2 regions of the Burkholderia oklahomensis C6786 genome follow, and region 1 is predicted to be linked to the other one. Evidence: predicted binding sites of a transcription regulator. Region 1 holds the regulator's gene; the other holds the start of a gene.
The links. Region 1 encodes FNR, which switches genes on or off when oxygen is low (the NO sensors DNR and NnrR bind a similar motif). Its sites were predicted from a motif close to TTGATNNNNATCAA; they were not measured.
Positions count from the first base shown of each region.

Region 2: BG90_RS26470 (universal stress protein) is a predicted target of FNR. The motif match lies at 1,353-1,366, and genes of this name have one in related genera.

Region 1 covers NZ_CP009556.1:569,344-573,542, reverse strand. Annotated here, with positions in the region: gene BG90_RS20550 (universal stress protein) at 149-616, shown strand; gene fnr (fumarate/nitrate reduction transcriptional regulator Fnr) at 766-1,521, shown strand; gene BG90_RS20540 (LysR family transcriptional regulator ArgP) at 1,558-2,451, opposite strand; gene BG90_RS20535 (LysE/ArgO family amino acid transporter) at 2,559-3,179, shown strand; gene BG90_RS20525 (alpha-hydroxy acid oxidase) at 3,546-4,199, opposite strand, start outside.
Region 2 covers NZ_CP009556.1:1,959,436-1,963,634, forward strand. Annotated here, with positions in the region: gene BG90_RS26465 (hypothetical protein) at 1-93, shown strand, start outside; gene BG90_RS26470 (universal stress protein) at 336-1,295, opposite strand; gene BG90_RS26475 (DUF2249 domain-containing protein) at 1,683-1,940, shown strand; gene BG90_RS26480 (hypothetical protein) at 2,085-2,705, shown strand; gene BG90_RS26485 (AEC family transporter) at 2,851-3,738, opposite strand; gene BG90_RS26490 (TauD/TfdA family dioxygenase) at 3,861-4,199, opposite strand, start outside.

The sequences.
Region 1 (4,199 bases):
ATCGAAACCGGAAAAGTCCGACGCCGCGTTTACTCGGCTGCGTCAGTTCGCCGCATCGTAGTCAGTAATCGTTTACTTTGTAAAAAGACATCGTCAAACTCGATCGGCCGAACGGCCGATCTTTTCTCAACCGCACCACGGAGACATCATGTACCAGCGCATTCTTGTCGCAGTCGACGGCAGCGAAACGGCACGCCACGCATTCGACGCGGCGCTCGACATCGCGAAGACGAGCGGCGCGGAATTGCAGCCCTTCTACATCGTGGAAAACGCTGCGATCTACTACAACGTGCCCGGCTACGATCCGTCGATCCTTCGCACGCAACTGCTCCAGCAGGGCAACGATCTGGCGAAGGAATTTGCGCAGAAGATGCAGGAAGCCGGCGTGAAGGGCGCGATGAAAATCGGCGAAGCGTCGTCGCTCGCCGACGTGCCGTCGCTCATCGTCGACGGCGCCAAAGCGTTCGGCGCCGATCTGCTCGTGCTCGGCACGCACGGCCGCCGCGGTTTCAAACGGCTCGTGCTCGGCAGCGTCGCCGAACAGTGCGTGCGCCACTCGGCGCTGCCCGTGCTGCTGATCCCGTCCGCCGCCCATCCGGAAGATCGGGACAGCTGACCGAACGCAACGGATGCGATGTTTCGCCGCAACCGCGCGTTGCGGCCGAACAAGGAAATCGCACGGGGAGTCGCGGCGTTTTGTCGCTAAACAGGCTTTGTCCACGATGGGACAATGGCTTTACCGATTCAACCTCAGAGCCATCCATCATGCTTACGCCCGTCGCCCGACCCGCCGCCGCCGCTGCTCCCGTCCATGCCTCCAGTACGTGGGCACCGCGTCAGGCCGCGCACTGTTCGACGTGCGCGATGCGCCATCTCTGCATGCCCCAAGGGCTCGCCCCCGAGGCGCTCGCGCGCCTCGAATCCGTGATCTGCACCGCGCGCCCGGTCCGCCGCGGCGAAACGCTGTTCCGCGAAGGCGATAATTTCGACAACGTGTACGCGGTTCGCTCAGGATCGCTGAAGACCATCGCCACACGCCACGACGGTCGCGAGCAAGTCACCGGGCTGCATCTCGCGGGCGAAGCGCTCGGCCTCGACGGCATCTGCGACGACGCGCATCCGCGCACCGCGGTCGCGCTCGAAGACAGTTCGGTCTGCGTGATTCCGTACAGCGCGCTGAAGACGCTATGCTCGGAAGCCGGCACGATGCAGTTGCGGATGCACAAGCTGATGAGCGAGCAGATCGTCCGCGAGACGTCGCAGACAATGGTGCTCGGCTCGTTGAACGCCGAGGAGCGCGTCGCGGCGTTCCTGCTCGACGTGTCGTCGCGCTACATGAAGCGCGGCTATTCGCCTAACGAATTCAACCTGCGGATGACCCGCGAAGACATCGGCAGCTATCTCGGCATGACGCTCGAGACCGTCAGCCGCACGTTGTCGAAGTTCCACAAGCGCGGGCTGATCGAGATGCAAGGCCGGATGGTCCGCATCGTCGATTTCGACGGCCTCCACCGCCTGTAACCAGGCGCGGCTCGTTTTTCATCGCATCGCATCGAATCAATCGAGAAACTGCGCGGCGCGCTTCTTGAGCGCCGCGCTGAACTCGTCCAGCCAGCCGATCGACAATCGCCAGCTCTGCCAGTAGAGCTCGACGTCGATGCTCTTTCCTTCCGACAAATCGACGAGTTCGCCCGCGGCGATCCGACGCTCGACCATTCGCTCCGGACACATTCCCCAGCCCAGCCCCGCCTCGCACGCGCGCAGATAGCCGGCGACGTGCGGAATCCAGTGCTGCGGCGGATCGAGATCCACACGCGTCACGCGCCGGATGAAGCGCGCCTGCAGGCCGTCCTTCGGATTGAACATCACGCACGGCGCGCGCCGCAGCGCGTCGCGGTTGATGCCTTTGCCGAAATAGCGCGCGTAGAACGCGGGCGAGCACACCGCGTGATAACGCATGCGGCCGAGGCGCGTCGAGCGGCAGCCCTGGATCGGCTCGGCGAGTGCCGTCACCGCGCCCTGCACGCTGCCGTCGCGAATCCGCTCCGCCGTGTAGTCCTGATCGTCGATCACGAGATCGAGCAGCGTGCCGCTTTCCGCGCAGAACGGGCCGACCGCGTCGACGAACCAGGTCGCGACGCTGTCGTCGTTGACGGCGACGCGCAGTATCGGCCATGCGCCCGTCTCCACGCCGGCGAATCCGGGCATGTGCCCGGACAGCTCGGCTTCCAGCATCCGCACGCGCTCGGTGTGGCGGCACAACAGCGCGCCCGACGTCGTCGCGACGCACGGCTGCCCGCGCTTGACGAGCACGCTCCCCACTCGCTCCTCCAACAGCTTCACGCGCTGCGACACCGCGGAAGGCGACACGTTGAGCGCTTTCGCCGCCCGTTCGAACGAGCCGTGACGGATCACTTCGGCGAGCGCATCGAGCAACGCGTAGTCGAGCATCAGTTTTCCTTAATCAGCATTAGATGATTTAGCTTTTCTTACCCAGGCGATCAACGCAGACTAGCGCCTCCTGCTCCATTAGTCCATCGCCTGAAGCAACAACGAACATGAACTGGATCGCTTTTTCTCACGGCGCGATGCTGTGCGCATCGCTCATCGTCACCATCGGCGCGCAAAACGCGTTCATCCTTCGGCAAGGAATCATGCGCTCGCACGTCGGCAAGATCATCCTGCTCTGCACGCTGTCGGACATGATCCTGATCGGCGCGGGCGTCGGCGGCGCGTCGGTGCTCGTCGAGCGCTATCCGGCCTTCGTTCACGCGGTGCTGTACGTCGGCCTCGCGTATCTCGCATGGTTCGGCCTGAGCGCGCTGCGCCGCGCATTCAAGCCCGGCCACGCGACGCTCGACGCGACGGGCGCCGCCGTCGCGCCGCCCGCGCAGCGCGCATGGCCGATCGTGCTGATGACGCTCGCGTTCACGTGGCTCAATCCGCACGTTTATCTGGACACGTTCCTGTTGATCGGCACGGCCGGCGCGCGCGAGCCGGAAGGCGCGCGCAGCGCGTTCGCGATCGGCGCGATGGCGGTCAGCGCGATCTGGTTCGTCGCGCTCGGATACGGCGCGCGGTTGCTCGCGCCGTGGTTCAAGCGCGCGCTCGCATGGCGCGTGCTCGACGGCGCGATCGGCAGCATGGTGCTGTTTCTCGCGGCCGTGCAGTTGCGGTGAGGGGGTGATGGGTTTCGCGCGGCCCGCGAGCGCGTGCGTCGCGCATGTCGCAGGCTGCGGCGGTCGGCGCGCCGCATGCAAACGTCGAGATTTCCCGCAGCTCGATCAGCGCGGCGTTTGCCGCCGAATCGAATATACGACGGGTCGACGCAGCGGACGCCCGCCCGCAAGCGCGGAACGATCGCAATCGCGCGAAGCCGCTCGCTGCATGCCGATCCTGCACATGACGCGTTGCGACCGAAGATTCGCGGCGGCCGTCCGCGCGAATACTTCGCTTGGCTGAATACTGTCGAAATCGTCGATGAGCGCCGCCCGCCCGATCGCGGCGGCGACGCGACCGAGCGGGCGCGAGGCTGGCTAACGCGATTAACGCTTGCGGATCAGCATGTCCGGGGTGAGCTGGCCGCATCCGTTCGCCCCCAGCATGGCCATGTTGCGGTCCACTTCCTCCTGCAACAGGCGGATCGCATGCGCCACGCCGGCCTCGCCCGCCACGGCCGCCGCGTAGTTGAAGGGCCGCCCGACGAACACCATGCGTGCGCCCAGCGCCAGCGCCTTCAGCACGTCCGATCCTCGCCGAAAGCCGCTGTCGATCATCACCGGATAATCGCCGCCCACCGTCTGCACCACGTCCCGCAGGATCCGCATCGGCGACGAAGCGCCGTCCAGCTGGCGGCCGCCATGGTTCGAAAGGATGATGCCGTCGGCGCCCGCCTCGCGCGCGATGACGGCATCCTCGACGCTGAGGATGCCCTTGATCACCAGATCGCCTGTCCATTGCCGGCGGATTTGCCGCACATGCGTCCAGTTGAGGTGGTCGCGCGCGGAGAAATCCCGCAGCACGTTGGCGGAAAGGATCGGCGCGCCGCGTGTCGCAAACGAATTCTCGAAGTGGGGCATGCCGTGCTTGAGCAGCGTGCGCGCGAAGGTGCCGAGCAGCCAGCTCGGCCGCGTCAGTCCGTCCCAGAAAAGGCGCAGGCTTGGGCGCAGCGGCGTGGAAAAGCCCGTGCGCACGTTGTT
Region 2 (4,199 bases), 1.4 Mb from region 1:
TGGGTCAACGTGAGCAAGCTCGGGCCGGGCGGGTTGGCCGTGCTGCTCGATGAAAAGGCGGACGGCGCGGACAAACCTCGTTCGCGCGCATAACGGCCCGCGCGAGCCGGCGAATGAGCGAGGCGAGCGGCCACCGCGTTTTGTTGATGTGACCGTTTCGCCGATTCGGGATTCCGGACGAAGCCGGTAGCCGCGCGTGAAAACCGCGAGCGGCAGCGCCGGTGCTCGATCAAATCGGGCATCCAAATGATGCTCGCGCCGCCGCCGCGATTGCCCAAACGTTCGCAAAGCAAAATGATCGGCCGCTTGCATGCCGCAGCGGCCGCTTTCGCGCCTCAGGCAGCCGGCGCGCGCACGAGCAGCAGCGGAATCTGCGTGAGCCGCGCGACGCGCAACGCGACGCTGCCGAGCAGCCAGCGCGACACGCCGCGCCGGCCGTGCGTGCCCATCACGAGCAGGTCGGCGGGCCAGCGGTCGGCTTCGCGGACGATCGTGTGCGCGACGTCGTCGCTCGTCCGGTCGGTGCTGACGACCGCGGTGCTCGTCTGGCCCGGCGCTTCGTCGAGCAACTGGCGCGCCACCGCCAGCGCCTTCTCGCTTTCCTCGACGAACGCGTCTTCGAGCACGTGAATCGGCACGAAATCGGTGAGCCGCACCGCGCGGTCGATCACGTAGATCGCACGCAAATGCGTGTCGGACGTCGCGAATTGCGCGCCGTACCGCAATGCGTGTGCGGCGATCGGGCTGCCGTCGGTTGCGAGCATGATGCGCTTCGGCGCATGCTCGGCGGTCTCGATGCCGGGCGGCACGACGAGGATCGCGCAATCCGTCTTGGCGAGCAGCGGTTCGGACACGCTGCGGTCGACCCAGCGCAGCAGCCCTTGATACTGGTGCGAGCCTACGACGAGGAGATCGGCTCGCCAGTCACGCGTTTCGTCGAGGAGGGCGTCGACGACGTCGCCGCCTTTCTTCGCGAGATCGACGATCGCCGTTTCGGTGGCGACGTCGGCGCGGCCGAACGCATTCGTTGCGTCGCCGAGCGCATTCGACGCGTCGTTGACGAGCTCGACGTGCGCCGCCGCGAATTCGGACGGCGCGAACGTGTGCGGCAGCGTGTACGCGCGCGGCGTGTCGACGACGCTGACGAAGCGCACGGTCGCGCCGGCGGGCGCCACGAGCTTTAGATAGGCGACCGCGCGCAGCGATGCCTTCGACGCATCGATCGCGACGAGAATGCGCGTGGGCAGCGACAGCGGGGCGTGGTTCGAGATATCGGTGGACATCGGCGACTCCATCAACGTGCTGGACGGACCAACTATTCGCTCATTCTGCGGCACCGGTCCCGGTATTCGTTGAGCGAAATCAATCTTTTCGAGCACGGCGGAATGGCACATGCGCGGCGCCGGCGTGCCGCGAAATGCCGGGGACGCCGCTCCGGCGCGGCGATTCGCGTTGAACGCGACGCCGATCGCGCGGGCTTCGCGCGATCGGATCGGATCGAAGCGCCGTTGTGCGAGTCGGGACGCGCGCATAGAATAGTTGCTCGCAATATGCATCTATTCATGCCGAACCGATCGCAGCCGCGCCGCGTTCATCGAGCGGCGCGGGCCGGCTGATCTTGCGGTGCATTACGCGCACTGTCGTTTCTTCATCCGAGTGTCATCCGATAAGGACTTCCGATCATGTCGCAGCCGCATCTCCATCTTTCTTCGACCGCGATTTATCCGTTCGACGCGCGCGGCGTCGCGAAGCGATTCCGTCATGCGGCGATCTTCGGCGCGCTCGACGCGCTTCAGTCCGGCGAAACCATGCGCTTCGTCAACGATCACGATCCGCTTCCGCTCCTCAACCAGATTCGCCTGCATTATGGCGAGCGGGTCGGCGTCGAGTACCGGCAGCGCGAGCCCGGGACGATCGTGATCGATTTCGTCGTCCAATGATCGACGCCGCCCGCCGCCCGCCGCCCGCCGCGCGGGCAGCGCCTCGGCCGTGGCGGCATCCGCGTCGCCCGCCGATGCCGAGCGGCGCCGTCCGCGCGCTCCATGCTCCATGCTCCGTGTGACCATAAGCGTATCCCGCCCCTCATGCATCCATCAGACCGTTTTCCTGAATTCTTCGACGCCGTGCCGCGCATCGCGCTGCACGATCCGCTCGCCGCATTCCTCGGCGCTGCGCATGGCGGCGGCGCGATCGAGTACGGCTATGCGGACGTCGTGAAGCTCGCGGGCCATTCGTGTCCGACGGTCGCGTCCGCGTATCTGATGACGCGTGCCGCGCTCAATGCGCTGTACGGCCATGCGCCCGCCGAGCGCGGCGCGATTCGCGTCGCGCTGCGCGATCCGGCGACGGAGGGCGTGACGGGCGTGATGGCGAACGTCGTCGGCATGCTGACGGGCGCGACGTTCGACACGGGCTTCAAGGGGATCGGCGGCCGCTTCGATCGCCGCCGGCTGCTCGCGTTCGGCGAGCCGATGCCGGGGCGGCTCCGCTTCACGCGTGTCGATACGGAAGCGAGCATCGGCGTGTCGGCGCGGCTCGATCGCGTGCCGGGCGATCCGCGGATCGCCGATCTGCTGCCGCGCTGCGTCGCGATGACGGCGTCGCCCGACGATGCCGCGTTGTTCCGCGAACTCTGGCAGGCGCGCGTTCGCCGGCTGCTGCTCGAACATGCGGACGACGCCGATGTCATCGTGCTGCATCGCTGATGCGCGGCGGGCTTGCCGCGCGGCGCAAGCGAAACGGATGCGCGCTGCGTCGCGGCACAAGCGCTGCGCCTGCGTTTGAGCGCATCGCGGCCTGTCCGCGCTCGCGGCGGACGAAAATCGGAAGGCGGAGTTTGAACCCCTCCGCCTAACCGACAACCAGTTTCGCCGAAGCGAGCATCAACGGCAGCCCGGCGAGCGCGAGCCCGGTCGACACGAGGATCATGCCTGCGATGTCTTCGGTCGGGCCGTCGTACTGTTGTGCGATCAGGTGGCTCAGCACCGCGACGGGCATCGTGCATTGAACGACGAACGCGCCCGCCGCGACGCTCGGCAGTCCCAGCAGGTACGCGAGCCCGAGCCCGACGCCGAGGCCGCCCGCGACACGCACGACCGCGAGCACCGCGACCCGGTGCAAGCCGGCGAGCCGGATGTTCGCGAGCGACGCGCCGAGCATCAGCAGCATCAGCGGCGGCGCCATGTTGCCGAGCTGCGTCGAGGTCGCCGCGAGCGGCGCGGGCAGGCGCAGGCCGTTCACCGTCATGAAGAGCGCGACGACGACCGCCCAGATCGTCGGGCTCGCAGCAATCGATTTCCACGACGCACGACCGGACAGCAGCCAGACGCCGATCGTGAAATGGCCGATCTGCACGAGCGCGGAGAATGCGACCGCATACAGCAGCCCTGGCTCGCCGAACGCGAAAAGCGCGACGGGCAAGCCGAGATTCGACGTATTGGGCAGCATCAGCGACGGCAGGTATTGTCGCAGCGGCAGCTTCAGCACGCGCAGGAAGAGCGCGCCGAGCGCCGCGAAGCACACGAGCGCGACGGCGCCCGCGGCGAACGTATGGACGAGCACGCGCGCCGTCAGATTCGGCCGGTCGAGCGACGACAGCAGCAGGCAAGGAATGCCGATGTTCGACACGAGCGCGCTCAGGCACGCGGCGTTCATCGGCAGCTTGAGCTTGACCCACAGCAGACCGATCAGCGAGCACACGAAGATCGGAAGGACGACCAGCGAAAAATCGTTTTGCATTCAGGCGATCTCGAGGAGACGGCGGCATGGGCCGCCGATGCGGGATGGCGCGCGCCGGCCGCGCGACGCAATCGTGGCGGCCGTCGCACGGCGCTCGACGATGCGGAGCGGGCGAAGCCGGATCAGTCTTCGCCGAAGCCGAAGACGAACTCGCGTTCGAGCGCGCCGCAGCCGTCGAAATTCAGACGGCGCATGTTGCGGCGCTGGTCGGGCGGATAGCGGGTGCGTCCATGCGTGACCGCAGTGTTGTCGCCGATCAGGATCTGCCCGGGCTCGAGCGGAAACAGCAGCACGTTGTCCGGATCGGTCAGGAAGCGCGCGAGGCTGCCGTACATGTCGGCGGCGGCGGGTGCGGGCGTCGCGGTGGCGGCGCCGTCGTTCATCCGGAACTTGATCGACCAGCCGTCGTCTTCCGGCTTGAACACGGCCGCCGTGCTCTTTTGCGTCGTGCGCTCGATCGT